Roseateles amylovorans: one gene and its partner. The protein of the gene in region 1 binds, or shares a complex with, the protein of each later gene. Links are inferred from orthologs where the notes say so. Each region holds a gene or a part of one and is shown on either strand. Other genes may lie near its edges.

What was found.
Region 2: the proteins of N4261_RS22715 (region 1) and dapF are in contact, whole or in part, in a solved structure (PDB 5YGU), measured with the Escherichia coli proteins. The link is inferred for Roseateles amylovorans from one-to-one orthologs.

Annotation. Positions count from the first base shown.
Region 1 is NZ_CP104562.2:5,469,484-5,483,927, reverse strand. Bases 5,204-8,102 are described here. They hold N4261_RS22715 (RNA pyrophosphohydrolase), read right to left. Parts: upstream 7,070-8,102; coding sequence 6,338-7,069; downstream 5,204-6,337. Other genes in these bases: N4261_RS22710 (proline--tRNA ligase), read left to right, coding at 7,292-8,102; proB (glutamate 5-kinase), read left to right, coding at 5,204-6,200. Also shown: type IV-A pilus assembly ATPase PilB, read right to left, coding at 1-693; N4261_RS22740 (polyprenyl synthetase family protein), read right to left, coding at 1,351-2,280; rplU (50S ribosomal protein L21), read left to right, coding at 2,855-3,166; rpmA (50S ribosomal protein L27), read left to right, coding at 3,203-3,460; more of proB, read left to right, coding at 5,067-5,203; more of N4261_RS22710, read left to right, coding at 8,103-9,034; N4261_RS22705 (DUF418 domain-containing protein), read left to right, coding at 9,031-10,137; N4261_RS22700 (lytic transglycosylase domain-containing protein), read left to right, coding at 10,214-10,843; N4261_RS22695 (UbiX family flavin prenyltransferase), read right to left, coding at 10,900-11,493; grxD (Grx4 family monothiol glutaredoxin), read right to left, coding at 11,493-11,807; N4261_RS22685 (hypothetical protein), read right to left, coding at 12,164-12,775; prmC (peptide chain release factor N(5)-glutamine methyltransferase), read right to left, coding at 12,948-13,784; prfA (peptide chain release factor 1), read right to left, coding at 13,781-14,444. UniProt on the Escherichia coli protein: Master regulator of 5'-end-dependent mRNA decay.
Region 2 is NZ_CP104562.2:821,416-835,895, reverse strand. The notes cover bases 7,152-10,086. They hold dapF (diaminopimelate epimerase), read right to left. Parts: upstream 9,085-10,086; coding sequence 8,218-9,084; downstream 7,152-8,217. Other genes in these bases: N4261_RS03615 (LpxL/LpxP family acyltransferase), read right to left, coding at 9,298-10,086; N4261_RS03625 (DUF484 family protein), read right to left, coding at 7,523-8,221; N4261_RS03630 (tyrosine recombinase XerC), read right to left, coding at 7,152-7,545. In the rest of the region: glmS (glutamine--fructose-6-phosphate transaminase (isomerizing)), read right to left, coding at 1-1,472; N4261_RS03650 (Lrp/AsnC family transcriptional regulator), read left to right, coding at 1,612-2,109; N4261_RS03645 (class I SAM-dependent rRNA methyltransferase), read right to left, coding at 2,396-3,577; N4261_RS03640 (ATP-binding protein), read right to left, coding at 3,607-4,791; N4261_RS03635 (hypothetical protein), read right to left, coding at 4,866-6,581; more of N4261_RS03630, read right to left, coding at 6,616-7,151; more of N4261_RS03615, read right to left, coding at 10,087-10,188; metK (methionine adenosyltransferase), read left to right, coding at 10,345-11,523; N4261_RS03605 (GGDEF domain-containing response regulator), read left to right, coding at 11,637-12,647; N4261_RS03600 (DNA glycosylase AlkZ-like family protein), read left to right, coding at 12,851-13,948; N4261_RS03595 (aldo/keto reductase), read right to left, coding at 14,133-14,480. UniProt on the Escherichia coli protein: Involved in the succinylase branch of the L-lysine biosynthesis and in the biosynthesis of the pentapeptide incorporated in the peptidoglycan moiety. Catalyzes the stereoinversion of LL-2,6-diaminopimelate (L,L-DAP) to meso-diaminopimelate (meso-DAP).

The DNA of each region.
Region 1 (14,444 bases):
CTCGAAGTGGAGGTCGGACGCCCGCATGTTGATGGCGTCCACCAGCATCTTCTGCAGGAAGCGCACCACCGGGGCGTCTTCGACGTCGCCGATTTCCTGCGATTCTTCCTGGGGGGCCGATTCTTCCTCGGCGATGTCGAAGTCGAAGTCCTCGCCGGCGATCGCTTCCAGCGCTTCAGCCGCCGAAGCGCCGGTGGCGCTGAGCAGCTTGCCGAGCTTGTCATGCTCGACGATCACCCATTCCGGCGTGAGCTGGGTGGCGAACTTGATGCGCTCGACGACTTCCTGCTCGGTCGGATCGGCGCCGCCGACGAACAACCGGTTGCCGCGACGCGCCAGCACCACCACGTGGTACTGGGCGGCCAGCTTGTTGTCGATGATGTTCTGGGGCAGCTTGTGCGCGTCGACCGCATTCAGGTCGAGCAGCGGCATGGCCAGTGCCTTGGACAGCGTGTGCGCCAGATCGGCGGAGGACACGGTGCCGGCGGCGATCAGCGCATTGACGAAGCTGGTCTTTTTCTCCCGCGCCTGACGGACCAGGTCCTCGGCCGCCTTGGGCTGAAGCTTGCCGGCGTGCACGAGCACGCGGGCGACGCCCGAAAGGGCGGACTGAGGTGGTTCGGCCAGTGTGGTGTCCACGGATGAGGAGTGCTTTGTTAGTACGTGGCGGCGGCGCGCTGCCGGGCGGCACATCCGTTGCCGGATGCGGCCAACGCAAGCCGAAGGCGGGTGCAGCCGACGGAATCGACTCGCACTGTACCCCCGGCCACTCTGGCCGAACGTGACCGTTGCCCCGGTGTTTCACCGAAGTCAGACGCTTCGAACAGTGTCGTCCTTTGTCATTGGAAATGGCGTTTCAATCAGGGGCGGAAGGTGATGAAGTGCCCGGGAATGCCGGCCAGATCACGCCTGGCGGACCTTCGGTCCCGTTTTCGCAGTCATCCCCGAGGCGATCGAGTCCGCAGTGCAGCCAGTGTCGCGCGAAGGAAATGGTCGCTCTGCTCGCGTAATCCCTGACACATGCCGACACAAAAATGTCGGGCCTGTGTGCGGTGCGATCAACGCATCGATCGCAAGGCCGTGTGCTGTGTGTCCTGCGCCGAGTGTTGTGCGGGCGAGTGGAGTGCGGGCGAGTGGAGTGCGGGCGAGTGGAGTGCGGGTAAGCGATGGGGGGATTGTGTGAGACGCGATCAGACGAAAAAAAGCCCAAGTGCTGAGTGCACTTGGGCTTTTTAATTTGTCTGGTCGGGGTGAGAGGATTCGAACCTCCGGCCTCTACGTCCCGAACGTAGCGCTCTACCAGGCTAAGCTACACCCCGATTTTTTTGCCAACCGCTTGAGAGCTCCTGTTCAGGAATGTCTCTCAACCGACTGAGCCGCAAATTCTAGCAGGCTTTCTCGCCACTTGGAAAGAGGCAGTTGGTTCAGGCACAACTTTGCCTGTTCGACCTCGGCGCGAGCTGCCTCCCGAGTGGCTTCCAACGCGCCGGTGCGTTGCACGATCTGGACGATATCCTTGAGACGCTCCACCTCGCCGTGCTCGATGGCGTGACGGATCAGCGCCCGCTCTTCCGACGTGCCGCGCTCCATCGCGATCAGCAGTGGCAGCGTGGGCTTGCCTTCGCGCAGGTCATCACCCACGTTTTTGCCGAGCGATTCACTGGTGCCTTCGTAATCGAGCGCGTCATCGATCAGTTGGAATGCCGTGCCCAGTGCGCGGCCATAGCCGGCGCAGGCGTCTTCCAGGGCGGCCGGCGCATCGGCCAGCACCGCGCCGAGGCGTGCGCTGGCTTCAAAGAGCTTGGCCGTCTTGTAGCGGATGACGCGCAGGTAGTTGTCGACGGCGATGTCGGGGTCATGCATGTTCATCAACTGCAGAACCTCGCCCTCGGCGATGACGTTGGTGGCGTCCGCCAGGACTTCCAGCACCCGCATCCGGTTCACCGACACCATCATCTGGAAGGCGCGGGAATAGAGGAAGTCGCCAACCAGCACGCTGGCGGCATTGCCAAACAAGGCATTGGCCGTCTGCTTGCCGCGGCGCAGCGCGGACTCGTCCACCACGTCGTCATGGAGCAGGGTGGCGGTGTGGATGAATTCGACCACCGCCGCCAGCTCGCGGCTGGCCGGGCTGTCTGCACCCAACGCATTGGCAAACATCAGCACCAGCTTGGGCCGCATGCGCTTGCCGCCCGCATGAATGATGTAGGCGGAGATCTGGTTGATCAATGCAACATCGGACGAGAGGCGGCGCGCAATGACGGCATCGACTTCTTCCATCTGCGCATTCAACGCCGCCAGGACCTCGGCAACAGGGGTAGAGGCAATAGGCTGCACTCTTGGCTCTCTATGAGGGGAAGCGCGGATTATAGGAAGGGCAACCGCGGTGCCGCTGCAGGCTTCGCTTCCCTCGCACAATGCGTTGTCCGCACGCCTCCCTTGCCTGGGATCGATGGGTCGGGCGGCGAGGCGGGTGAATGTCGTCGCATGGTGCGACTTGCGCCGTGCGGAGTTCACGGGATCTGGCGGCCTGCGGCCGGTCTCAACCGCCTGAGATGCCGATGGATACGGGCTTGCCTTGCTTGCGGGCAAAGCCCTGTGCTAGTATCGCGGGCTCCGCATCTTTTGCGGTGTACTGACTTGGGTGACAGTTTTTGCCTGGTCCGACCGGAGTCCGAGAGACGGAACGGCGCTTTCTGGAGGTTCAGAACGCTGGAGGTTCTCAAGGTTCCAGGGTGTCTTCAATGACGGCTTCAGGGATGAAGGCGTCCGGCTCGCGTTCTGAACGTCGATGCCAGGAAGGCCGTGCGGACGAGGTGGACGGGATCACCCGGGTGTTATTGAAAGGGCTGATATGTACGCGGTCATAAAAACCGGTGGCAAGCAATACAAAGTTGCTGCTGGCGAAAAGATCAAGGTAGAACAGATTGCTGCGGAAGTTGGCCAAGAGATCGTGATCGACCAGGTTCTGGCAGTCGGAAACGGCGCTGAACTGAAGGTTGGCACTCCCTTGGTTGCGGGCGCTAGCGTCAAGGCCACTGTGGTGGCACAGGGCAAGCACGACAAGGTGCGCATCTTCAAGCTGCGTCGTCGCAAGCATTACAAGAAGAGCCAGGGCCATCGCCAGACCTACACCGAGCTGGAAATCAGCGCGGTCAACGGCTGAGCGGCTCTCTCTCCAGCAACCATTCAGGAGTAATCCATGGCACAGAAAAAAGGCGGCGGCTCAACCCGCAACGGCCGCGACTCGAAGCCCAAGATGCTGGGCGTGAAGGCCTTCGGTGGCCAGACCGTGTCGGCAGGCTCGATCATCGTTCGTCAGCGTGGCACGAAGTTCCACGCCGGTACCAACGTGGGCATGGGCAAGGACCACACGCTGTTCGCGCTGATCGACGGCCAGGTGTCCTTCACCATCAAGGGCGAAAACAGCCGCTCGACCGTCGTCATCACGCCGGTCTGAGTCTGTTGACGTTCTGACGCGCAAACCGCCGGCCTCTGGCTGGCCGTTTGCGCGGCACCATAGCCCCGGCTTTGTCCGGGGCTTTGTTTTTTCGGGGCCTGAAGTCCATGGGCCTCCGTGTTTCGCGAGCCCTGGCTCGCACCGATTCAAAGCATGCATCTGCGCGGGAGCGCCGGGGCATGAATTACGATTGCCCCGCTCCGGGACTGAAGGCCATCCATGAAGTTCGTTGACGAAGCCACCATCGATATCGCCGCCGGCAACGGCGGTGCGGGCTGTGCCAGTTTCCGGCGGGAAAAGTTCATCCCGTTCGGCGGGCCGGACGGCGGTGACGGCGGCCGTGGCGGCAGCGTGTTTGCGGTCGCGGACCGCAACCTGAATACCCTGATCGATTACCGCTATGCCCGTCGCCACGAAGCGCGCAACGGCGAAGCGGGTCGGGGCTCCGACCAGTTCGGCGCCGCGGCAGAGGACATCACCCTGCGGGTGCCGGTGGGCACCATCGTCCGCGACCTGGAGACGGACGAGGTCATCGCCGAGCTGCTCGAGCCGGACGTGCCGGTGATGCTCGCCAAAGGCGGCGACGGCGGCTTCGGCAACCTCCATTTCAAGACCAGCACCAACCGCGCCCCGCGTCAGAAGACGCCCGGCTGGCCCGGCGAGGTCAAGAAGGTGAAGCTGGAGCTGCGCGTGCTGGCCGATGTCGGCCTGCTGGGCCAGCCCAATGCCGGCAAGTCCACGCTGATCGCCGCAGTGTCGAATGCGCGTCCCAAGATCGCCGACTATCCCTTCACCACGCTGTATCCGAATCTGGGCGTCGTGCGCGTCGCGCCGGAAAAGAGCTTCGTGATCGCCGACATCCCCGGTCTGATTGAAGGCGCTGCCGAAGGCGCCGGCCTGGGCCACCAATTCCTCCGCCATCTGCAGCGCACCCGGGTGCTGCTGCATGTGGTGGACCTGGCCCCGTTCAATCCGGAGGTCGATCCGGTCGCGGAAGCCAAGGCGATCGTCAAGGAACTCAAGAAGTACGACGAGGCCCTGCATGCCAAGCCCCGCTGGCTGGTGCTGAACAAGCTCGACATGGTGCCGGCAGAAGAGCGCGAAGCCCGCGTCAAGGACTTCGTCAAGCGCTACAAGTGGAAGGGTCCGGTCTTTGAGATCTCGGCCCTGACTCGCGAGGGGTGCGAGCCGCTGATTCGCGCCATCTATGAGCATGTGGCCGCGATTCAGGCCCCGCCGGTCGAAGATCCGGATGTGCGCTTCGACGAGCCGGTCATCGAGCCGCCGAAGGCCTTCCAGGAAACCCGTGCCACCCGGGCCGCCAAGGCCAAGCTGATCAAGGCCGCCAAGGAAGAGGCGGCTGTGGCATCGGCCGAGCCGCCAGCGGAGGCGGACGAGGTCCGCCCGGCGGCGGTCGCGAAGAAGCCGGCCGCGAAAAAACCGGCGGCCAAGAAGGCAGGCAAGGCCGACAAGGCCGAGAAGCCGCCCGAGCGCGACCCGCGCTTCGATCCGCTGCCCTGAGCGGCCGCTGCGCCCGAGCCTTGCGACGACATCGCGTTGCGCCCTGACTTCTGACCTTCCGCCTTAAACAGAGTCCACTGACCCTATGAGCATCGGCGAACTGAAAGGTGTCTTGAAAGACGCGCGGCGCATCGTCGTCAAGGTCGGCTCCAGTCTGGTGACCGACGAGGGACGCGGGGTGGACGCCCAAGCCATCGGCAACTGGTGTCGCCAGTTGGCCGAACTGGCCCGCGAGGGGCGCGAAGTGGTGATGGTCTCCAGCGGGGCCATCGCCGAGGGCATGAAGCGGCTGGGCTGGGTCTCACGCCCGAAGGAGCTGCATGAGCTGCAAGCCGCAGCCGCCGTCGGACAGATGGGATTGGCCCAGATGTACGAGACCAAGCTGCGCGAGCAAGGCCTGACCAGTGCGCAGGTATTGCTCACCCATGCCGACCTGGCCGACCGCGAGCGCTACCTGAATGCGCGTTCCACGCTGCTGGCGCTGCTGCAGCACCGGGTTGTGCCCGTGATCAACGAAAACGACACCGTCGTCAACGACGAGATCAAGTTCGGCGACAACGACACCCTGGGGGCTCTGGTCGCCAACCTGGTGGAGGCCGACGCGCTGGTGATCCTCACCGATCAGAAGGGTCTGTATTCCGCCGACCCGCGCAAGGATCCGCAAGCGCGCTTCATCGATCAGGCGATCGCCGGCAAGCCCGAGCTGGAAGAGATGGCCGGCGGTGCCGGTTCCAGCCTGGGGCGCGGAGGGATGATCACCAAGATCCTGGCCGCCAAGCGGGCCGCCAGCAGCGGGGCCTCCACCGTGATCGCCTGGGGTCGCGAGCCGGACGTGCTGCTGCGATTGGCTCACGGCGAGGCCATCGGCACCGCGCTGCTGGCGTCGACCGCCAAGTTGGCGGCGCGCAAGCAATGGATGGTCGACCATCTGCAACTGCGCGGCTCGGTGCGTGTGGATGCCGGCGCGGCCATCAAGCTGCGCGAGGAAGGCAAGAGCCTGTTGCCGATCGGCGTGCAGGACGTCGCCGGAGAGTTCCACCGCGGCGACGTCATCGCGGTGCTGGACGCCGCCGGCCAGGAGCTGGCGCGCGGCCTGACCAACTACTCCAGCGCCGAGGCGCGGCTCATCGCTCGCAAACCGTCGTTCGACATCGAACGGATGATCGGCTACGCCGCCGAGCCGGAACTGATTCACCGCGACAACCTGGTGCTGCGCTGAGCGTCAGGCTGAAGATCGGGCACCACGCATCAGGCATGCGGCACCAAGCACCAGGCAGCGACTGCGTCGCTTCTGATTTCTGACCTCTGACGTCTGACCTCTGATTCCTGATCCCTGGATAGCTGCTCCCAGGTCGCTCACACCGCCTTGCCAAGTCCCAGGCTCAAATCCGGGTCGGCCGTCACCTCAGGACCCGCTGGAGAACCGCCGACGGCACCGGTCGCCGTCACCGGTTCGGGGAGCGCGGCCGGCGGATGCTCATGCGGGTCGCCTTGGCGAGTCTCCTGCCGCAGGTCATGACGGTGGTCGCTGCGATGGTCGTGGTCGTGGCGATCCTGTCGATCGCCTCGTGGCGGCGGTCGCATGCCGGCACGCAGGTAGCGGTTGTGATGGTTGAGCCGAGGCAGGAATCGCGCGAGTTCCGTCAGCGCCATCTGATAGACGCCGCGCTTGAACTCGATCACGGCTTCCAGCGGCACCCAGTATTCATTCCAGCGCCAGGCGTCGAACTCGGGGTGATCGGTGGCGCGCAGGTTCATGTCGCTGTCGCGACCGGTCAGTTGCAGCAGGAACCAGATCTGCTTTTGGCCGCGGTAATGGCCACGGGCGTCGCGCCGGATGAAGTGATCAGGCACCTCGTAGCGCAGCCAGTCTCGCGTGCGCGCAATGATGCGCACATGGTCTGCAACGAGGCCCACCTCCTCATGCAGCTCTCTGAACATCGCCTGCTCGGGCGTTTCGCCATGCTTGATGCCCCCTTGGGGGAACTGCCAAGAATGGGTGCGTATGCGCTTGCCCCAGAACACCTCGTTCTTGTGGTTGAGCAGGATGATGCCGACGTTGGGCCGGAAGCCTTCACGGTCGAGCATAATCAACCTCAAATCATTCGTTGGATTGATTATTGCACCGGGCTTGCAAGCCGGCGCGATCATCGCTAACCCTCGGTCGCCATCGGTGTCGCCGCCCCGTGCGCCAGGGTGCCGCCACGTGCGGCGGGCGGGGCCCGATCCCGTCATCCAACGCATGGCCTGCCCGATTCCCTGCTCGTGCCGTGGCCGCCTCGCTGGCTGCGCACTCTTATTTTTGCGCCCATGAAAGCCTCCCAGTTCTTCATCTCCACGCTCAAGGAAGCGCCCGCCGATGCGGAAATCGTCAGCCACAAGCTGATGATGCGGGCCGGCATGATCAAGCGCCTGGGCGCCGGTCTCTACAACTACATGCCGATGGGCCTGCGGGTGATCCGAAAGGTCGAGCACATCATTCGCAGCGAGATGGACCGCGCCGGTGCGGTGGAACTGCTCATGCCCGTGGTGCAGCCCGCCGAGCTTTGGCAGGAGACCGGTCGCTTCGAGAAGATGGGGCCGGAGCTGCTGCGGGTGAAGGATCGCCACGGTCGCGACTTCATCATCCAGCCCACTTCCGAGGAAGTCGTCACCGACATCGCTCGCCAGGAACTGCGCAGCTATAAGCAGCTGCCCAAGAATTTCTATCACATCCAGACGAAGTTCCGGGATGAGCGCCGTCCGCGCTTCGGCGTGATGCGCGGCCGCGAGTTCACGATGAAGGATGCCTATTCCTTCGATCGCGATGTCGCCAGCGCCGGCCGCAGCTACGAGAACATGTACGGCGCCTACTGCAAGATCTTCGACCGGCTCGGTCTGCAGTACCGCGCGGTGGCGGCCGACACCGGCGCCATCGGCGGCGACCGCTCGCATGAGTTCCAGGTCATCGCCGACACCGGTGAAGACGCGATCATCTACTGCCCCACCAGCGACTACGCCGCCAACATCGAACTGGCGGAAGCGCTGGCGCTGCTGCCGTCGCGCGGCGCTGCGACCCAGCCGCTGACCAAGACCCCGACGCCCGGCAAGTCGACCTGCGCCGACGTGGCCGAGCTGCTCAAGCTGGACCTGACCCAGACCGTCAAGTCGCTGGTGCTGGCCACCGACGAACTGAACGAGCAAGGCGAGGTGGTGAAGAGCCAGGTCTGGCTGCTGCTGGTGCGGGGCGACCATGACCTCAATGAAGTGAAGGCCGGCAAGCTCGACGGATTGAAGGGCGGCTTCCGCTTCGCCACCGTCGGCGAGATCGAGGCCCACTTCGGCTGCAAGCCTGGCTACCTGGGCCCCATCGGACTGAAGGCCCCGCTGAAGATCGTGGCCGATCGCACGGTGGCGAACATGGCCGACTTCGTCTGCGGCGCCAACGAGCCGGACTTCCATTTCACCGGCGTGAACTGGGGCCGCGATCTGCCCGAGCCCGACCTGGTGGCCGACATCCGCAATGTGGTCGCCGGCGATCCCTCGCCGGACGGCAAGGGCGTGCTGGCGATCCAGCGCGGCATCGAGGTGGGCCATGTGTTCTATCTGGGCACCAAGTATTCCGCCGCGATGAACGCCACCTACCTGGACGAAACCGGCAAGCCGCAACTCATGGAGATGGGTTGCTACGGCATCGGCGTGACCCGCATCCTGGGCGCGGCGATCGAGCAGAACCATGATGAGCGCGGCATCATCTGGCCCGATTCGATTGCGCCGTTCACCGTGGTGGTCTGCCCGATCGGCATGGACCGCAGCGAGGCGGTGAAAGATGCCGCCACCCAACTGCATCAGGACCTGCAGGCCCTGGGCATCGACGTCCTGCTGGATGACCGCGGCGAGCGGCCGGGCGCGATGTTCGCCGACTGGGAGCTGGTCGGCGTGCCGCATCGCGTGGTGATCTCCGACCGTGGCCTCAAGGAAGGCCAGGTCGAATACCAGGGTCGTCGCGACACCGAAGCAACCAAGCTGGCCTTGGCCGACGTGGTGGCACACCTGAAGCAACGCCTGAAGTGACCGACCATCGTCCACCGCATCGCGTCGCGGTGGTGGACGCGCTGCGCGCGCTGGCCCTGCTGCCGGTGATCGCGGTGAACTGGGTGGGCTACCCGGCGCTGCCCGACATGGGGCCGCTGGCCCCGCCCACACCCACCGGCTCGGCATCGGCGCAGGCCGTGTCCTGGCTGTTGTATGCATTGGTGGCCGGCAAGGGCATCAGCCTGCTGGCGTTTCTGTTCGGCTACAGCCAGGCGCTGTCGCAGTCCTCGCGCACCGAGGCCTCGCAGGATCGTCGGCGGCACCGGATGAAGAAGATGCTGGCGCTGGGTCTGCTGCACGGTTGCCTGATCTACATGGGCGACATCCTCACGACTTATGCGGTGTGCGGCTTGCTGATGCTGAACTGGGCGGGACGCTCGATGGCCCAGTTGCGGCGTCGCGCCTGGGTGCTGGTCGCGCTGAACATGGTGATCATCGGCATCACCGTGGTCCTGTCGCAGATGTCGATGGCGCCCGGGGAACCTTCGGTGCCGATGACCCAGCCGGTGTCCTGGCTCGAGTGGACCGCGCACAACGCCTCGCACTACCTGGTCGCGACGCTCTTCTTCCTGCTGCTGGGCCTGCCCCTGCCGATGCTGTTGATGACGCTCGGACTGATGGCGGGGCGGCTGCGGCTGTTTTCGCATCCGCGCTGGCGCCCGCGGTTGCAGCGGTGGTCCCGCCGCTGGCTGTGGCCGGCCGTGGCCTTGAACATCGTGTGGGCCAGTCTGCTCTGGCCGGGCCTTCGTGACGGCGATGTCTTCACCACCAGCCGGTTCGCCATCTACTACCTGTATCCGACGATGCTGCTGCTGAGCGCCGCGGTGCCCGCCGTGGTCTTGGCGATGGCACGGCATCCCCAGTGGCTGCGCGTCCTGGCGCCGTTGGGCCGACACACCCTGACGCTTTATCTGACCAGCTCTGTGCTGAGCTTGCTGCTCTTCAGCGGCGCCGGGCTGGCCTGGCCAGCCGGCACCGTGCTGACCTTTGTGCTGGCCCTCGCCTATTGGGGCGGCGGCCTGATACTGGCGCCTTCGCTGGGATCGCGGCGTCTGCCGCTGGAAACCTGGCTGTCTCGTTGAGCCGATGAATCGCCTGTTTCGCACCTGGGCCGCTGATGTGGTCCCTTCTTCATCTGAGAACGCCCCTGCGGCGGCGATGCCCACCGGCCTTGGTCGTCGCAGGCTGATGCTGGCGGGCCTGGCGGCCGGCTGTGGCCTGGCGCCTCGCCGCGCCTGGGCCGGTGCGCAGGTGGAAGAGCCGCTGGCAGATTCGGTGCGGTCCGCGCTCTCCGCCGCGATTGCCTACGGCGCTCCGCCCAAGCCGACGTTCAGTGGCATTGAAGCGCGGCTGGCCTATCTGCGCTGGCTGGGCGAAATGAGCGAGCGGCTGAAGCGCCAGAAGAGCGAAACCCAGACCCGCATCGAGTTCCTGGAAGCCGTTTGGTATGAAAGCGCGCGATCCGGTCTGGAGCCTGCCTTGGTGATGGGCCTGATCCAGGTGGAAAGCGGCTTCCGCAAATACGTGATCAGCAGCGCGGGCGCGCGTGGCTACATGCAGGTGATGCCGTTCTGGGCGCGGCTGATTGGGGACGGACAAGCCTCACGGCTGTTCCACATGCAGACCAATCTGCGCTTCGGCTGCGTGATCATGCGGCACTACCTGGACATCGAGAAGGGCAACCTCTACCTCGCCCTCGGTCGCTACAACGGCAGCCGGGGTCGACCGGAGTATCCCAATGCGGTCATGGGGGCACGCAAACGCTGGTTGATGCCCGGCGAGACCTGAACGATGGAGGGGCGACCGCTCAACGGCCGCCCGCTGTCACGCCGGCGCTCCCGCGTTCAGGACGTGGACGAGGGCCGCAAGCCTTGCCAGGACTGGGGCTCCGCGCCCGGCAACTGCGCCATCTCCAGCACCCGCTCGACGGTCTCCGCGACCATCTCATCGATCGATTGCGGCTTCAGATAGAGCGCCGGCAGCGGCGGGAAGATGATGCCGCCCATCTCGGTCACCGACGTCATGTTGCGCAGGTGGGCCAGGTTGAACGGCGTCTCGCGCACCATCAGGATCAAGCGCCGACGCTCCTTGAGCGTCACATCGGCGGCCCGGGTCATCAAGTTGTCCGACAGTCCGTTCGCGATCGCGGCCAGGGTGCGCATGGAGCAGGGGGCGACCACCATGGCGGCGGTGCGGAAACTGCCGCTGGCCACGCAGGCACCGACATCGCCGGGAGCGTAGGAGCGATCCGCCTCCCGCTCCAGCGCGTCGCGCCCCATGCCTAGCTCATGGTGGGCATTGAGCACGCCGGCCGGGCTGAGGATCAGGTGGGTCTCGGCGCCGAGCATGCGGGCGCGCCGAATCAACTGCACGCCGTAGGCCGCACCGGTTGCGCCGGTGATGCCGACCACCAGGCGAGGACGCGCCCCGCTGGTCATCAGGACTTGGTCAGCAGCTGTTGCAGCTCGCCGCTCTCATACATCTCCATCATGATGTCGGAGCCGCCGACGAATTCGCCGTCGACATAAAGCTGCGGGATGGTGGGCCAGTTGGCGTAATCCTTGATGCCCTGGCGCACGCCTTCGTCTTCCAGCACATTGAAGGTTTTCACATCGGACGCGCCGCTGGCCTTCAGGATCTGGATGGCGCGGCCGGAAAAGCCGCACATCGGAAACTGGGCGGTGCCCTTCATGAAGAGCATCACGCGGTTGTTCTTGACCAGGTCGTCGATGCGTTGCTGAACGTCGCTCATGGCGGTGATCCTTGTCTTGTGTTGAATGCGTCAGGGGCGCGAACGGCAGGCGACTGCCGCGGTGCGCCGGACATGCCGCGATTATCAGACAGTCGCCAAGGCCGTGCGCAGGCAGGCAGATTCCCTCAGAAAACCGGCCCACCGGATGAAGTCACTCGCTGGGGCGCGAGGTCAGTGGTGGGTGCGGCCCGAAAGATTCGCGTGCGTGGCCGATGGCGTCTCTCACGCGTGTGCGTAGGCGCTCACGTTGGCGGTCAGCCGCATGGATGCGATGCCATCCAAGCCCAGTCCAGGCCAGCCCAGCCCAGCCCAGCTCAGCCGGCAGGCCGACGCCGAGCAGGCAGGCAGGACGCCGTTCAGAAGCTGTAGCTGACGCCGAATTGCAGCACCGGCTTGAAGCGCATGTCGCGGCTGGTGTCGTCCTGCGGCAGGCTGTTGCCCAGGCGCAGGGCGGGGGTGTTGTTGGCCAGCACGCCCAGGTCGGCGCTGAAACCCCAGCCGCCCCGCAGCGAATAGCTGGTGTAGCCGACGCCGACATAGGACGACATCGGCAGGCTGTTCTCGCGCTCCGGCGCGGCCAGCAGGCTCAGGCCGCGCTGGCCGACAGAAAAGTAGGAGGTCAGCGTCGACCCGCGACCCAGCGCCAGGCCGGAGCTGCTCTGCACCAGCGACATCGGACCGAGCATCAACCCGCCGGTGGCGCGCAGGCCACCGCGGGTGTCGCGGCCGAGGCCGGAACCGGTCAGGTAATAGTCGCCCAGCAGATTGGCGCTGAGCACGCGGCTGCCGCGGCGGGCGTCGTAGCTGGCGTTGACATCGTCCAGGCTCTGGCTGAGCTGCAGCCGGGCTTGCCAGCTGCTGAACGCTTTCGATTTGAGCTGCAGCCCCTGCTCGGCCCACGCCGATCCGGCCAAGGTGATACCGGCCAGGACCACGGCCAGGCGCAGGGGCAGATGTGCGGCGCGCATTGCAGGTCTCCCAGTCGAGGGCTGATGCGAATCATCGGCCCGATCGAATCATGCTACGCGGGACCCTGGGGCTTGGGTAGCCCGAAGTCGACGGGTGTGCGGCTGCTGTTGCGGTTTTACCGAAGCGATATGGAACGGGTGTAAATCACCCGCCGAGAAGGTATCCAGTCGTTCAGCCGGGCCAGCATCCGCCCGTCGTGCGGAGCTGTCCGCCCAGGTCGCGGCGGCTGGACACCGCCTGGAAACCCCGTTGACAGAGCCGTTCGGCGACCGTCTCTGCCTGATCCCAGCCGTGCTCCAGCAGCAACCAGCCGCCGGGCCGCAGCCAGTCCGGTGCGGTTGCGACCAGGTGGTGCAGGTCGGACAGACCGTCGCCTTCCGGCGTGAGGGCCGAGCGCGGTTCGTGCCGAAGTGCCGCCAGGTGGTCGTCGTTTCCGGCGACATAAGGGGGATTGCTGACGATCAGGTCGAACCGGCCCAACCCGGCCAGCGGTTCGAACCAACTGCCCAGATGGCCGTCGACCTCCAGGCCCAACCGGGCGGCATTGTCCAGGGCCACGGCCAGCGCCCCGGCGCTGGCGTCGACCATCCGCACCTCGGCGTCCGGCCGCCGCGAACGGATCGCCAGGGCAATCGCGCCGCTGCCGGTGCCCAGGTCCACCACCCGTGGCGCCTGCAGGTCGGCCAGTCGCTCCAGGGCCCATTCCACCAGGAGCTCGGTGTCGGGGCGGGGCACCAGGGTGTCCGGCGTGACCCGCAGGCGAAGTCCGAAGAACTCCTTCTCACCCACCAGGTAGGCCAGCGGGACCTGGTCCAGCCGGCGGGCCAGCCAGTCGTGGAAGCGGGCAGCCTGTGCGGGGGACAGCAGATCGTCGTCATGGCTGATCAGCCAGGCGCGGGAGCAGTCCAGCAAGGCCTGCACCAGGTACTGGGATTCGGCGCGCGGCAGGCCGGCGGTGGCGGCGGCCCGCAGGGCACCGGCGATGGTCAAGGGGGCGGGCACGCTCATGCGCGGCCTTCCAGCGCTGCCAGTTGCTCGGCGGCCTGGGCCTGCTGCAGGCCTTGCAGCACGTCGGCGAGGTCGCCGTCCATGATCGCGCCCAGCTTGTACAGGGTGAGGTTGATCCGGTGATCGGTCAGGCGGCCCTGGGGGAAGTTGTAGGTGCGGATGCGGTCGCTGCGGTCGCCGCTGCCGATCAGGCTCTTGCGCTGGGCGGCCTCCTTGGCGGCGCGTTCAGTGCGGTCCTTGTCCCGCAGCCGGGCGGCCAGCACCGCCATGGCGCGTGCCTTGTTGCGATGCTGGCTGCGGTCGTCCTGGCATTCGGCCACGATCCCGGTCGGGAGATGGGTGATGCGGATGGCGCTGTCGGTCTTGTTGACGTGCTGGCCGCCGGCGCCGCTGGCGCGGAAGGTATCGATGCGCAGCTCGGCCGGATTGAGCTGGATCTCTTCCGCCTCGTCCGGTTCGGGCATGACGGCCACGGTGCAGGCACTGGTGTGGATCCGCCCCTGGGATTCGGTGGCCGGCACCCGCTGCACCCGATGACCGCCGGATTCGAACTTCAGTCGGCCATACACCCCGTCGCCGTCGAGCCGCAGCACGATTTCCTTGTAGCCGCCGAGGTCCGATTCATTGGACGACAGCACCTCGCAGCGCCAGCCCTGGGTC
Region 2 (14,480 bases), 4.7 Mb from region 1 along the record:
TGCAATCCGCGCCCCAGGAACAGCGCATTCTCCTTGCGCGCGAATTCCTCACTCCATGCAATGACCTGCGGCTCCAGCGCCAGCACCGCTTGCACCGCCACGGGCAAGTGGCGCAGTGCCTTCAGGTGCTCGGCCTCTTGCTCGTCCGTCAGATGGCCGCGCGTCTGCGCCAGGGCCAGCGTCAGCAGGAACAGTCCCACCAATTGCGTGGTGAACGCTTTGGTCGACGCCACACCAATTTCCGCACCGGCGCGCGTAATGAATGACAGCGCGCATTCACGCACCATGGCACTCGTGGCCACATTGCAGACAGTCAAGGTGTGCAGCATGCCCAATGAACGCGCATGCTTGAGTGCGGCCAGCGTGTCGGCCGTCTCGCCGCTTTGGCTGATGGTGACGACCAGGGTGCGCGGATTCGGCACGCTGTCGCGATAACGGTATTCGCTGGCAATCTCGACACTGGTCGGGATCTTCGCAATGCTCTCCAGCCAGTACTTGGCCGTGGACCCCGCATAGAAGCTGGTGCCGCAGGCCAGGATCAGGACCGAATCAATGTCCTTGAACACGCGGTATGCCCCATCGCCAAACAGCTCCGGCGTGACGCTGGTGACCGCGTCCAGCGTGTTCGCAATCGCCACCGGCTGCTCGAAGATTTCCTTCTGCATGTAGTGGCGATACGGGCCCAGCTCCGCGGCGCCGCTGTGCGCATGCACCGTCCGCACCTCACGCTCCACCGTCTGGAAGCGGCCGGTGGCCGCATCGCGGCTGCTGATCCAGAAGCGGCCCAGTTGCAGGTCGACCACATCGCCCTCTTCCAGGTAGACGATCTGATCGGTGACGCCGGCCAGCGCCATCGCGTCGGAGGCCAGGAAGTGCGCGCCGACGTATTCGTCACGCCCCACGCCCAGCACCAGCGGCGATCCCTCGCGGGCGCCGACCACGCGGTGCGGTTCGTCGCGATGGAACACGGCAATCGCGTAGGCCCCCTTCAGGCGACCGATGGCTTGTTGCACCGCCTCCAGCAGATCGCCTTGATAGAACAGATCGACCAGGTGCGCGATGACTTCGGTGTCGGTCTGGCTCAGGAACACATAGCCGCGGCCCTTGAGCTCGGCACGCAGTTCGTCGTGGTTCTCGATGATGCCGTTGTGCACCAGCGCAACGCGGCCGGGACCTTGCGGTGCGTCCACGCCAGGACCGTGCGAGAAATGCGGGTGGGCGTTGTGGACCGCCGGCACGCCGTGGGTGGCCCAACGGGTGTGCGCGATGCCGGTGCCCGCCGCTACGCCGTCCTGCGCGGCCAGCGCTTGCAGTTCAGCCACCCGGGAGGTGCTGCGCGCCCGCCGCAGTTGACCGTCTTGGTGGACCGCCACACCGCAGGAGTCATAGCCGCGGTATTCCAGGCGCTTCAGACCCTCGATGAGGATGGGAACGATGTCCTTCTGGCTGACGGCGCCGACGATGCCACACATGAGAGTCTCCTGAAACCGATTGCGAATGGCGGAATGCTAGGCAGGTCGGTGCCGAAGAGGCTTTCAAGATCGGCCGTCTGGTGAAAGAATCAATCATCCAATCTCACGATTGAACGAATTCTTCATTTTCAAGCCGTTTATGGAATTTTTCATCACCCTGGATGCGCTGGATCTGCGGCTGCTCGATCTTCTGCAGGAAGACGCCTCCCTGTCCAATCAAGCGCTGGCCGACCTGGCCCATGTCTCCCCAGCCACCTGTCTGCGTCGCGTCCGGCGGCTGGTGGAAACCGGCGTGATCGAGAAACAGATGGCCATCGTCTCGCCAGAAAAGGTCGGCGTCGGACTCTCCGCCCTGGTGGAAATCACCCTCGACCGACAAGGCGCCGAACACCTGGATGCGTTCGAAACCCTCGTCGTCGCCGCGCCGGAAATCCAGCAATGCTGGCGCGTGGCACCCGGCCCCGATTTCATCCTCGTGCTGCAAGTGTCCGATATGCCGGCGTATCACGCGCTCGTCCAACGCCTGTTCACCCAACACGCCAACGTGCGGAATGTGAAAACTTTCTTCAGCGTGAAACGCGCAAAGTTTGATCCGCGGGTGGCGGTCGGGGTGGCAGGGGGGCGGGTCTTGCGCTAACTTGTTGGAAACGGCGCGTGGACCGAAGAAGCCGGCGGCCCGCTCCGCTCAGGCGCTCCGCATTCGCTCCGCAGGCCGCCGGCTCCTTCGGTCCCGAATCACCGAGGTCATCGGGCTATCGTCCTCACACGAGCCGCGCGTGCTCGGGGTACCGACGACGTAGGGACTCGCGTTATGCGGCGACCCATGCGATAGGGACTAGCTGCGCCGTCGAGTTATGAGCCATCGAGTCATCGAGCGGCCCAGCGATGGCGCAGTCACGCGGTCGCTCGATGGCGTCGTCCGATCAACGCGTCAGGATCAGCAAGCCCTTGAGGTATTCACCCTCGGGGAAGTAGATGGTCTGCGGATGGTCCGGCGCGGCGCCCACACGGTCCATGATGAAGCCATCCACCGCCGCGTCCATGCCGGCGCCCGCCACGATCTTGTGGAACAGCTCCGGGCCAATGCCGCCCGAGCAGGAGAAGGTGAACAGCAGGCCGCCCGGATTGAGCAGCTTCAGGCCCAGGCGATTGATGTCCTTGTACGCACGGGCCGCGCGCTCCGCATGCGAGGCGGTGGGCGCGAACTTGGGCGGGTCCAGCACGATGGCGTCAAAGCGCCGGCCTTGCTTGATCATCTCCCGCAGGGTGTGGTTGACGTCAGCGTCCAGCGCGGTGTGGCGGCTCGGCTCGAAGCCGTTGAGCTCGACGTGCGCCGTGGCCCGTGCCAGCGCAGGGGCGGACGAGTCCACGCTGATGACCTCGGTGGCACCGCCCGCCAGTGCCGCGACCGAGAAGCCGCCGGTGTAGCTGTAGCAGTTCAGGACCGATTGGCAGCCGTAGTGGCGGACCAGGTCAGCGAACTTCTTGCGGTTGTCGCGTTGGTCCAGGTAGTAGCCGGTCTTGTGGCCCTCAGCCACATCCAGGCTGAGCTTCCATTCGTGTTCGCTGATGACGATGGCGGTGTCGCCCTCGCCGCGCAGCCAGCCGGTGGCGGGCTCCATGCCTTCGAGCGTGCGCACGCTGGCATCGGAGCGCTCATACAGCCGGCTCAGGCCGGTGGTGGCGAGCAGCAGGTCAGCAATCTCCTGCTTCCAGCGCTCGACGCCGGAAGCCAGGAACTGGGCGCACAGGGTGTCGCCGTAGCGGTCGACGATCAGGCCGGGCAGGCCGTCGGCTTCGCCGTGGATCAGCCGCATCGCGTCGGAGGCGATGGGCATGCGGGCGCGCAGCGCCACCGCGGCTTCGATCTTGCGTTGGAAGAAGGCGGCGTCGATGCGCTCATGCTCATCGAAGCTCCAGGCACGCACCCGGATCAGCGAGCTGGGGCTGAACGAGGCCCAGCAGAGGAACTGGCCCTCGGCGGACTCGACCCGCACGGTCTCGCCCGGGTCGGCCTTGCCCTTCTCGATCGAGCCTTGGAACACCCAGGGGTGGCGGCGCAGCAGCGAGCGGTCCTTGCCCGCGCGGATTCGAATCACTTTCATGGGGGCGATTCTCCCCGATGCCGCCGCACTCAGGCGGTCTGCATCGCCAGCACCTCTTGCGGCACCGGCGGCCAAGTGCCCGCTGCGCGTCGGGCCTGGAACCAGCGGTGCATCGACGCATCCTCCACCGCATACTCGCCGCGGGCCGATTTCCACACCAACGCCGGCATGCGCTGCCGCAGGGATTCGAGCGCGCGCTGCACCGTGGGCACCGTCATCGGCTGCGCCAGCAGGTCGCCGTAGAAGCGCAGCGCCTCCGCGTCGTAGGGACGGAAGCGCGGGCCCTGGTCCAGCATGCGCCACAGCACGACCTGCTCCACCGGCTTGAGGCCGAGGAAGTCGGCCTCCATCTGGGCCTCGTCATCACGCTGCCGATCGGATGCGGCCTGCAGCAGGGCCGGCTCGAAACGACCGGAGAGATTCGCCAGCGGGCTCAAGACCTGCCCCAACGCGGCCATGAAGAACTGCGGCCGGTGCCCGAAGGCCTCAAACGCCTGATGCAGCGCGGCCTGGTCCACCGGAATGAGCGACGGCCGCTGCGATTCGATCAGCGACGCCACATGCGCAATGAAATCCGGCCCCAGCGGCGGCATGCGCTGCACCTGGGAGCCGAAGAACGGCGCGGCATTGGAGTTGACCAGCCGGATCAGCTTGTCCCGGTCCGACCCGGACATCACCAGCATCAGCCGCACCTCGCCCGGGCGGTTCAGTTGGTCGCGGGCCGACTTCAGCGAGGTCATGGCGGCCTCGCCGTCTTCGCTGGTCAAGGCATGCTGGGCTTCGTCGATGATGAGCGCGATCGGCTTGCCGGAGGTCTCATGCAGGGCGCGCAGGGCGTCCACCAGCGTGAGCCCGTCCAGTTTGCCGATGCGGGTGGTGTCCACCTGCAGCCAGCCGGCCAGGCTGACCTTGTCCACACCCGCTTTCTTCGCCGCGCGCGCCACCAGGCCCAGTTGAGGCTCCAGTGCGCGGCCGATGGCGTCGGCGATCAGGGCGCCGGGGTCGCGGTGCGGGTCCGCCCACAGGTCCACATAGACCACGGCCACGCCGCAGACTTCCAGCAGCGGCTTCAGGTCGCTTTGCAGGAAGGTGGATTTGCCGGTGCGACGCGGTGCGGCCAGGAACAGGCCGTTGTGGGCATCACCGAGCAGCGCCTGGCCTTGCAGCGCTGCCGCCACCTGTTGCGCCAGTTCGGTTCTCGGGAAGGCAATCATCTTTTATCGGTCAATTATCGGCTTTCCGATAATTTATCGGTCCGACCGATAAAAGGCAATCCGCTCGCGGAAACTCAGCGCTTGGCAGCCGGTCCCAAGGTGCCGAACGCCCAACCGATGTTGAGGCTGACCATCGGCGTGCTGTGCTTGTCCCCGCCCAGCGCCTTCCACTGGCCGATGCCGACCTTCACCCGCAGCCGATCACGCGCCGAGCGGCCTTCCCACTGGCCCCAGACCTCGCCTTGGGTGACCGCGCCGCCGCCCACCGACACGCCGCCGCCGCCCGCCGCACCGACCATGCCCTCGGCACCGAAGCGGAAGCCGCCGGCCAGGCGCGGCGTCTGCGCGCCAAGACCGAACATGCCGTAGGAGAACGCGCCCGCCTTGCCGAAGGCCGCGCTGCCGGCCTGCGCCGCGCCGTACCAGGGACCGCCGAAGTCACGCGTCATGCCGATGCCCAGGCCGGTGACCGCGTCGCGGCTGCCGTCCTTGAACTTGAATTCCTTGAAGCGCGGCATGCTGAGATACCAGGACTGATTGCGCACCGTGCCGGATTCCAGCGGCGGGCTGTTGAGCACCCGGGAGGTCTTCTCCAGCGGCAGCGCCAGCGAGGCGCGGACCTGCAGCGCGTCGTAATGCCCCCAGGGCGCGCGCATGTAGCCGGCATCCAGACGCAGCGTCGGGCCCCAGGGCGTGATCCAGCGCAGCGTCGGACCGGCGCGCACCAACCAGCCGCCGCCGGTGTCCAGGTTTCCGCCGCCGCCCAGGCCGACGGACAACTGCCCGCCCACGCGCAAGCGCTCGCTGAAGACACCCCAGTCCTGACCGGCATTGGCCAGGATCTCCATGTAGCCGTCGGCGCCGCCCGAGGCCGCCCCCGAGGCTTCCAGCCCCCACCAGGAGGCACCGTTGCCGAAGTACTGGCGCAGATCGGCGCCCGCCTTGCCCTTGCGGCCGGTGAGCTCACGCCCATCCCGGGTGCGGCTGCCGCTACGCGGTTTCTCGACGCCCGCGCTCAGCGCGATCTCATCAAAACCCATGCCGGTGCGGTCGCCCGCGCGTCCGTCCAGGCCCGCATCGGCGGGGGAGAAACTCAGGAAACGGTCCATGCGGCCCACCATCACCGTCCAGCCGGTGTCCTTGATGTTGCCGCTGGGGAAGCGCACCTGGGCCACCCCCACGCCCGCATACCAGTTGCCGAACTCGCCGCGCAGCGACACCTCGGGGCGCAGCATCAGGCCCCCACCCGCACGCACCCTGTCCGAGCTCACGCCGCCGCCCGCACCGGCATACAGGCCGGCTGCGGCGTGCCAGTCGCCGCCCAGGCGCCAGCGGCGCTGGGCGGTGAAGCCCGCCGTGAACAGACCGCCGTAATTGCCCTTCGCGGCGCCATAGAAGGCGGGGCCCAGGCCCCAGTCTTCATTGACCGCCACCATGTAGTTCAGGCCCAGGAGGGCGGTGGTTTCGCCGGTGGGCATCTTCAGCGGCGTCCAGTTCATCTCGAACGCAGCGGGGCGGCTGTCGGTGGCGGTGACCAGCCGAGGCTTGTCGTCGCCGGACAGACCGGTGCGCGGCAGTGAGGCGGACATCGACGTGGCTGATGTCGATGTCGATGTCGATGTCGATGTCGATGTCGACGATGACGTTGATGCCGGCGCACTGGCGGCGGCCGGTGCGGCCGAAGCCGGCGACGGTGCCTGCACCTGCGCCTGGGCGCCGGCGGCCATCAGGGCGGAGCACAGCAACAGCGGCCGGGAGGGAAATCGTTGGGGCGCGAGCGGGCGTGACATCGGACGAAGCATCGGTGGGATTCGCGGGTGAACGTTATTTCTTTTTCGCGCGGGGATGCGCGGCGTCGTAGACCTTGGCCAGATGCTGGAAGTCCAGCCGGGTGTAGATCTGCGTCGTGGTGATGTTGGCGTGGCCCAGCAGTTCCTGGACGCCGCGCAGGTCGCCGCTGCTTTGCAGCAGATGCGATGCGAATGAGTGGCGCAGCATGTGCGGATGCACATGGGTGGGCATGCCCGCCGTCAGCGCCCGCTGCTTCAGGCGCTTGCGGATCATGTCGGGACTCAGCCGGGCGCCGCGCGGACCGACCAGCAGCGCCGGCTCATCCGCCGCCGCCCATTGCGGGCGCAGCACCAGCCACTGCTGGAGCGCCGCCAGCGCATGGCTGCCCAGAGGCACGGCGCGGCGCTTGGCGCCTTTGCCCAGCACCTGGGTTTCCGCCGCATCCAGCTCCACCCAGCCCGCCGATTGCGGGTGATGGCGCACATCCAGGCCGGTCAGTTCGGACACCCGCAGGCCGCCCCCGTAGAGCAGCTCGACCAGGCAGCGATCCAGGGCCTCGGCCACCGGATCGGCATTGTCCTGCTGATGGTCGGCCAGCCGCACCGCGTCGTCGACGCCCAGCGCCTTGGGCAGCGGCTTGCCCTGCTTGGGCGCCCGCACGTCCACGATCGGATTGGAGGCCACCAGCCCCTGCTGCCCCAGCCAGCGGTACCAGCCGCGCCAGGCGGAGAGGATCAACGACAGCGTTCGCGGCGCCAGCTTCTGTTCATTCAGCCGGGCCAGGAAGCGACGGGCCTGCAGGCTGGAGAGGGTGAGCAGCGCCAACCCGTCGGCCTCGGCCATGTGGACCAGACGCAGCAGCGCATCCTGATAGAGGGTCAGCGTGCGCTCCGCCAGGCGGCGCTGCACACGCAGGTAATCCAGATAGCGCCGCTGCTCGTCAGTCAGGCTGGGCGACAGCATGCGGATCCGCGTTCAGCAGGCGCGACAGCGCGGCGCTGGCGATCTCACCGACGCGCGAGAGGAACTCGGTGCCCATCTCGGCGGTGTAGCGGGTCGGGTCCGGCGAGCCCAGCACCAGCAGGCCGAAGGCTTGCGAGGGCGAACCCGCCGTCAGCGGCACCAGCGCCAGCGACGCCACATCCTCTTCCAGCCAGCGGGCGGCCTCGAATCCGGAATTGATGCCGCAATAGGGCTGATGCAAGCTGCCGACAAAGGTCTTCACATCGGTGCTGACCTCGGCCGAGAACTGGGCCAGCGTCTGGCCGGCGTTCACATTCCACAGCCGCAGGTTGGCCTGCGGGATCAGGAACTGATGGCGCAGCTCGCGCAGCAGCACCTCGGGCAACTGCCGGTCGTCGCGGGTGAGCATCAGCGCGAGCGTCCAGCGGTGCAGGCGGTCGGCGATGGCGACGTTCTCCTGGCCGTTGCGGATCATCTCGACGATTTTCTGCTCCAGGCCCTTGATCTTGTCGCGCAGCAGTTCCGCCTGACGCTCCTGCAGCGACACCGCGCGCTGGCCATGCGGATGGGAGATGCGCACATTCGCAAGCAATTCGGCGTGACGCTCGAAAAAGCCGGAATCCTTCGCCAGATAGTCGGCGATGTCCTGTTCGGTGATGCCTTCGATGCCGCTCACAGTTCGATTTCTCCTTCAAAGACGGTCTGCGCCGGACCGGTCATGTAGACCGACGCGTTGAGGCCCTGAGACAGGCCCGCCCATTCGATGCGCAGGTCGCCGCCGTGGGTGTGCACTTCCACGGCCTCGTCCAGCCAGCCCAGCCGGATGCCGGCCACCACGGCCGCGCACGCACCGGTGCCGCAGGCCAGGGTTTCGCCGCTGCCGCGTTCATAGACCCGCAGGCGGACCTCCGAACGGCTGACGATCTGCAGGAAGCCGGCATTGACCCGCCGCGCAAAGCGCTCATGGCCTTCCACCAGCGGTCCGACCAGGGCCACAGGCGCATGGTCGACGTCGTCCACCCGCTGCACCGCATGCGGGTTGCCCATCGACAGCACCGCGACCTCGGCGGTCAGCCCGTCGCCCAGCGCGAGCGACCAGCGCTCGAAGCCGTGGTCCAGGCGCGGCGCCAAACCGGTCGGATCGAAGGGGACCTGCGTCAGGTCGAAGACGGGGGCGCCCATGTCGACGGTCACCCGACCGTCCTCACGCAGGCGCAGCTCCAGCAATTTATTGACGGTCTGCACCCGCACCGTGTGCTTGTCGGTCAGGCCCTTGTCGACCACATACCGCACGAAGCAGCGCGCGCCGTTGCCGCAATGCTCCACCTCGGAACCGTCCGCATTGAAGATGCGGTAACCGAAGTCCACGCCGGCGGTGGTCGAGGCCTCGATCACCAGGATCTGGTCGCAGCCCACGCCAAAGCGACGGTCGGCCACCCGCCGAAGCTGGTCGGCCGACAACGGCATCGGTTGTTGCGTGGCATCCAGCACAACGAAATCGTTGCCGGCGCCCTGCATCTTGGTGAAGCGCAGTTTCATGGCGGGGATTATCTCCGCGGGCCTGCGACACGGCGCCGCTAAATCAGCAGGACCCGTCGGCGGCGCGCATCGGCAAGACCGCCCGGGGCATCGAAAGGGATCCGGTCAAGCCGACCACCAAGGACCGACCCGCCCCTGCCCTGCCTTGCGCCGCCCTGCTCAGTCTTGACCGACCGCATTCCCGACGGCGACAACGCCCCCGACCAGCAACGCTCAGCGCGCGTACAGCGAAGGCTCGCCCGGCGGTCGGGTCTTGAAGCGCTTGTGAACCCAGAAGTACTGCGCGGGGTTCTCCAGGATCCGGGCTTCCAGCCACTGATGGAAATGGCGCGCGTCCGCTTCCAGGTCGCCGCTGGGGTAGCCTGGCAGCGGGTCATGGGCGCGCACAAGAATGCCCTCGCCCTTGGGCAGCATGGTCACCACCACCGGCTGGACCACCATCTTCATCGTCTGCGCGATCTTGGCCGGTGCCAGCAGGGTGTTGGCCGGCACGCCGAAGAACGGGATGAAGGCGGAATCCTTGGGACCGAAGTCCATGTCCGGCAGATTCAGGAAGCTGTAGCCGTCCCGGATGTGGCGCAGCACGCTGCGCACGCCTTCATGCCGGTCCACCAGCTTGGTCACGCCGAAGCGCGAGCGCGCATGCCGCAGGCGGTCGTCCACCACCGGGTTGCTCTGGCGCTGGTAGATGCTGGCGCCGGGACGCGACTGGTTGAGCATCAGCGCCGGGCCGATCCAGTCCAGGCCCACGAAGTGCGGCATCAGCCACATCACCGGGCGGTCCACCTGTTCGGACAGCTTGATGTTGCCCTCGATGCGCATGAGCCGCTGCAGCCGCTCGGCGGAGGCGAACCACAACAGGCCGCGCTCCAGCAGGCTGCGGCCCAGCCAGCCGAAGTGCTCCCGAACCAGCGCCTCGCGGGCGGGCGCGGCCATGTCCGGAAAGCACAGCTCGACGTTGCGCAGCGCCACCCGGCGCCGCGAGCCCGCCACGCGGTGGAGCAGCCCACCCAATCCCCAGCCCAATGCGGCCAGCCAGCGCAGCGGCAACCAGTGCAAAAGCCACAAGAGTCCGATCGCTGCATGCGTCGCTAGTTTTCCCATCTACCTTGCCCAGCCTTTCGCCTTCTTCTTTTCTATAATGAATTCGTCGCCGAGTTAATTTGGACAACTTGCGGGGCGACTCATAAATCCCGCTAAAGCGTTCGCCGCCTGACTCCTCAGCACGGCAACGCCGACGACTGAACACAGGAGTTTAAATTGGCAAGCGATTTCCTCTTCACCTCGGAATCCGTCTCTGAGGGCCACCCCGATAAAGTGGCCGACCAGATCTCCGACGCCATCCTTGATGCCATCCTCGCGCAGGACCCCCGCTCCCGCGTGGCCGCCGAGACCCTGTGCAACACCGGCCTGGTCGTCCTCGCCGGCGAGATCACGACCAACGCGCATGTGGATTACATCCAGGTCGCACGGGACACCATCAAGCGCATCGGCTACGACAACACCGAGTACGGCATCGACTACAAGGGCTGCGCCGTCCTGGTGGCCTACGACAAGCAGAGCAACGACATCGCCCAGGGCGTGGACCAGGCGTCCGACGACCACCTCAACACCGGCGCCGGCGACCAGGGCCTGATGTTCGGCTACGCCTGCGACGAGACGCCGGAACTGATGCCGGCGCCCATCTATTACGCCCACCGGCTGGTGGAGCGCCAGGCCCAGTTGCGCAAGGACGGCCGCCTGCCGTTCCTCCGGCCGGACGCCAAGAGCCAGGTGACGATGCGCTACGTCAACGGCAAGCCGCACAGCGTGGACACCGTGGTGCTGTCCACCCAGCATGCGCCCGAGATGTCGTTGGGCGACAAGATGAAGCCGGAGTTCTACGAGGCGGTCATCGAGGAAATCATCAAGCCGGTGCTGCCCAAGGAATGGCTGCAGGACACGAAATACCTGGTCAACCCGACCGGTCGTTTCGTCATCGGCGGCCCGCAGGGCGATTGCGGCCTGACCGGTCGCAAGATCATCGTCGACACCTACGGCGGCGCCTGCCCGCACGGCGGTGGCGCGTTCTCGGGCAAGGATCCGACGAAGGTGGACCGCTCTGCCGCCTACGCCGCCCGCTATGTGGCCAAGAACATCGTGGCCGCCGGCTTGGCGCGCCAGTGCCAGATCCAGGTCGCCTATGCGATCGGCGTGGCCCGTCCGATGAATGTGACGGTCTACACGGAAGGCACCGGTGTCATCCCCGACGAGCAGATCGCCGCGCTGGTCAACGAGCACTTCGACCTGCGTCCGAAGGGCATCATCCAGATGCTGGATCTGCTGCGTCCGATCTACACGAAGACGGCGGCCTACGGTCACTTCGGTCGTGAAGAGCCCGAGTTTTCGTGGGAGCGCACCGACAAGGCGAAGGCGCTGCGCGCCGCCGCCGGGCTGTAAGTTCGTCGCCTGCTGCGCAGGCCCGGTGTTTTGCCACGAAGCACCGCGACTTCCCCCCCACTCCGGGCCGCCTCTGGCGGCCCGTTTCATTGTGGCCCCGGCACAATCGCGGGATGAGCCCGACGCCCTCCACACCCGCGCCGCTGACCATCCTGATCGTCGACGACCAGAGCGCCACCCGCGTGGCCTTGACCGCCGAACTGGACCGGGTCGGCCATCGGGTGCTGGAAGCCGACAGCGCTTCCTGGGCGCTGGAGCTGTTCCGCCGCTATCGGCCCGACATCGTGCTGATGGATGTGGAAATGCCGGGCCAGGACGGCTACTGGACCGCCCGCGAAATGCGCGCGGCCGAGCCCGGCGGCTGGACGCCGATCATCTTCCTGTCCCAGTTCAACCAGGCGGCGGATGTCTGGAAGGGCATCGAATCCGGCGGGGACGACTACCTCGTCAAGCCGGTCTCGCCGATGATCCTGCATGCCAAGCTGCGGGCCATGCAGCGTCTGGCCCAGATGCGGCAGCGGCTGGTGAAGATGTCCGAAGAGCTGCGCACCGCCAATGCGCAGCTGGAGAAGCTCTCCACCGTCGACGCCCTCACCGGGCTGATGAACCGCCGCGCGCTCGATGCCCGGCTGCAGCAGGAGCTGGAACTCGCCCGCCGCGAGGCCAAGCCGCTGACCCTGGTGCTGTGCGATGTGGACCACTTCAAACGCTACAACGACACCGCCGGCCATGTGGCCGGTGATGCCTGCCTGCGCCGCGTGGCGCAGTTGCTGAAGGAAACCTGCCGCCGCCCGAGCGACTGCGCCGGCCGCTACGGCGGCGAGGAATTCGCGCTGGTGCTGCCCAACACGCCACGCTCCGGTGCGATGACTTATGCCCGGGCGCTGATCCGCACCATCGAGCTGGCGGCGATTCCGCATCCGGATTCCCCGACCGGCGCCAGCATCACCCTCAGCGGCGGCATCACCACCTGCCTGCCGGATGAAAGCACCAGCGCCGAAGGCCTGATCCTGCGGGCGGATGACGCGCTCTACAACGCCAAGTCCACCGGCCGGAACCGCTTCTTCAGCTACGAGATGCAGATGGACACCGAGGAACAGCGCCGTCGGACCTCGGCGAGCTGACGAGCCTCCACCGGCGAGCCCTCGGCTCCAGCCGCAGTCGCGGTCGCAGTCGCAGCCCAAGGCCAAGCCCAAGTTCCAGCTCAAGCGCCGGCCACATCGCCTCTGCGCTCGCCGCGGCCGCTGGCCTGCTGCCACATCCGGGTGACGATTGAGATAGCGTGTCGACACCCTCATCGACCGCGCCCTCGCCCCGCCCCTCCGCCATGCCCGTGATCGACCACGACGCGCTGCGGCGCCACGCCATCGCCCGCACCTTCTTCAAGCCGACGACGCTGCTGCGCGCGATTCAGCGGCTGGGCTTCGTCCAGGCGGATCCGATCCGCGCGCCGGCTCGGGCGCAGGATCTGATCCTGATGCATCGGGTGAAGGACTATCGCGCCGGCCAGCTGGAGAGCCGCTATGCACGGCTGGCCGTCGAGGAAGACTGCCTGGTCAACTACGGTTTCCTGCCTCGGGAACATCTCGCGCTGATGCATCCCCGCACCGCCCGCCGCGCCTGGGACGCGGAGATGAACGCCCGGGCGGCCGAGGTGCTGTCCTTCATCCGCGAACGGGGTCGGGTCCATCCGCAGGATGTGCAGAAGGCGTTCTCCCACGGTCGCGTGGCGGGCTATTGGGGCGGCGAGTTGAACGCCAGCACCCAGTTGCTGGACGGCATGCACTACCGCGGCCAGTTGCGGGTGGTGCGACGAGAGACCGGCACCCGGGTGTATGAAGCCATCGACCACCGGCCGGTGGACGACAGTCCCGAGGCCCGGCATGCGCGTGCCGCCGCCTTGCTCGACCTCATCGTGCGGCTGTATGCCCCGCTGCCGGCGGCCAGCCTGGGCTACCTCACCACGCTGCTGAACTACGGCGCACCGCATCTCAATGCCGAGGCGCGGTCCGTCGTCAAGCAAGCCCGCGAGCGCTATGCCCACACCAAGCTCGACGGCGTGACCTGGTTCTGGCCGGTCGATGAAAACCCCGCCTCGCGCAGCCACAAGGTGGATCCCCTGCGGTTGCGGTTTCTCGCGCCGTTCGATCCCTTGGTCTGGGACCGGCGACGCTTCGAACACCTGTGGGGATGGGCCTATCGCTTCGAGGCCTACACCCCGCCCGCTCAGCGCACCATGGGCCACTATGCGCTGCCCATGCTGTGGGGCGACCGGATGATCGGCTGGGCCAACCTGAAAGTCAGCCACGGCCGGCTGGTGCACGAGCTCGGCTTCATCGAACGTCGACCGCGCGATGCGGCCTTCCGTCAGTCGCTGGATGAGGCGCTGTACAGCACCTCGGTCTTTCTGGGAATCGCTGGCTGAAGACGGAGCGACGCGGCACAGAGCTGCCGCATCGCGGTGCGATCAGCCCAAGTGATCGGCTCGTCTGATCAGCCTGATCGGCCTGATCGGCCTGATCGACACCACCGGTCGACTGCCCTCATCAACCAGGTTGGACGAGCGGCCCGGCATTCGGCGCCGGCCCTGGGTCCGGGCCTGACCTCGCTCAGGCCGCCTGGCGCTGCGGCGACGCGCCGTTGACCAACGCCATCGACACCTCCGGATAGCGAAGCCCCGAGACCGGATGCGCCGCCAGCAGATCACGCAGGTCCTCCCGCAGGACATCGGTGAGCAGCAGCCGGGCGGCGCGGGCGTTCTCCTCCAGGCGCGCCAGGCTGCGGGTGCCGGGAATCGGCACCACATCCGGGCCCCGGTCCAGCAGCCAGGCCAGCGCCAGTTGCGCCGCGGTCATGCCGTGGTCGGCGGCCAGCGCGGTCAACGCATCGGCCAGGGACAGGTTGGCCCGCAGATGCGCCGGCTGGAAGCGCGGGTTGTGACGGCGCCAGTCGTCGGC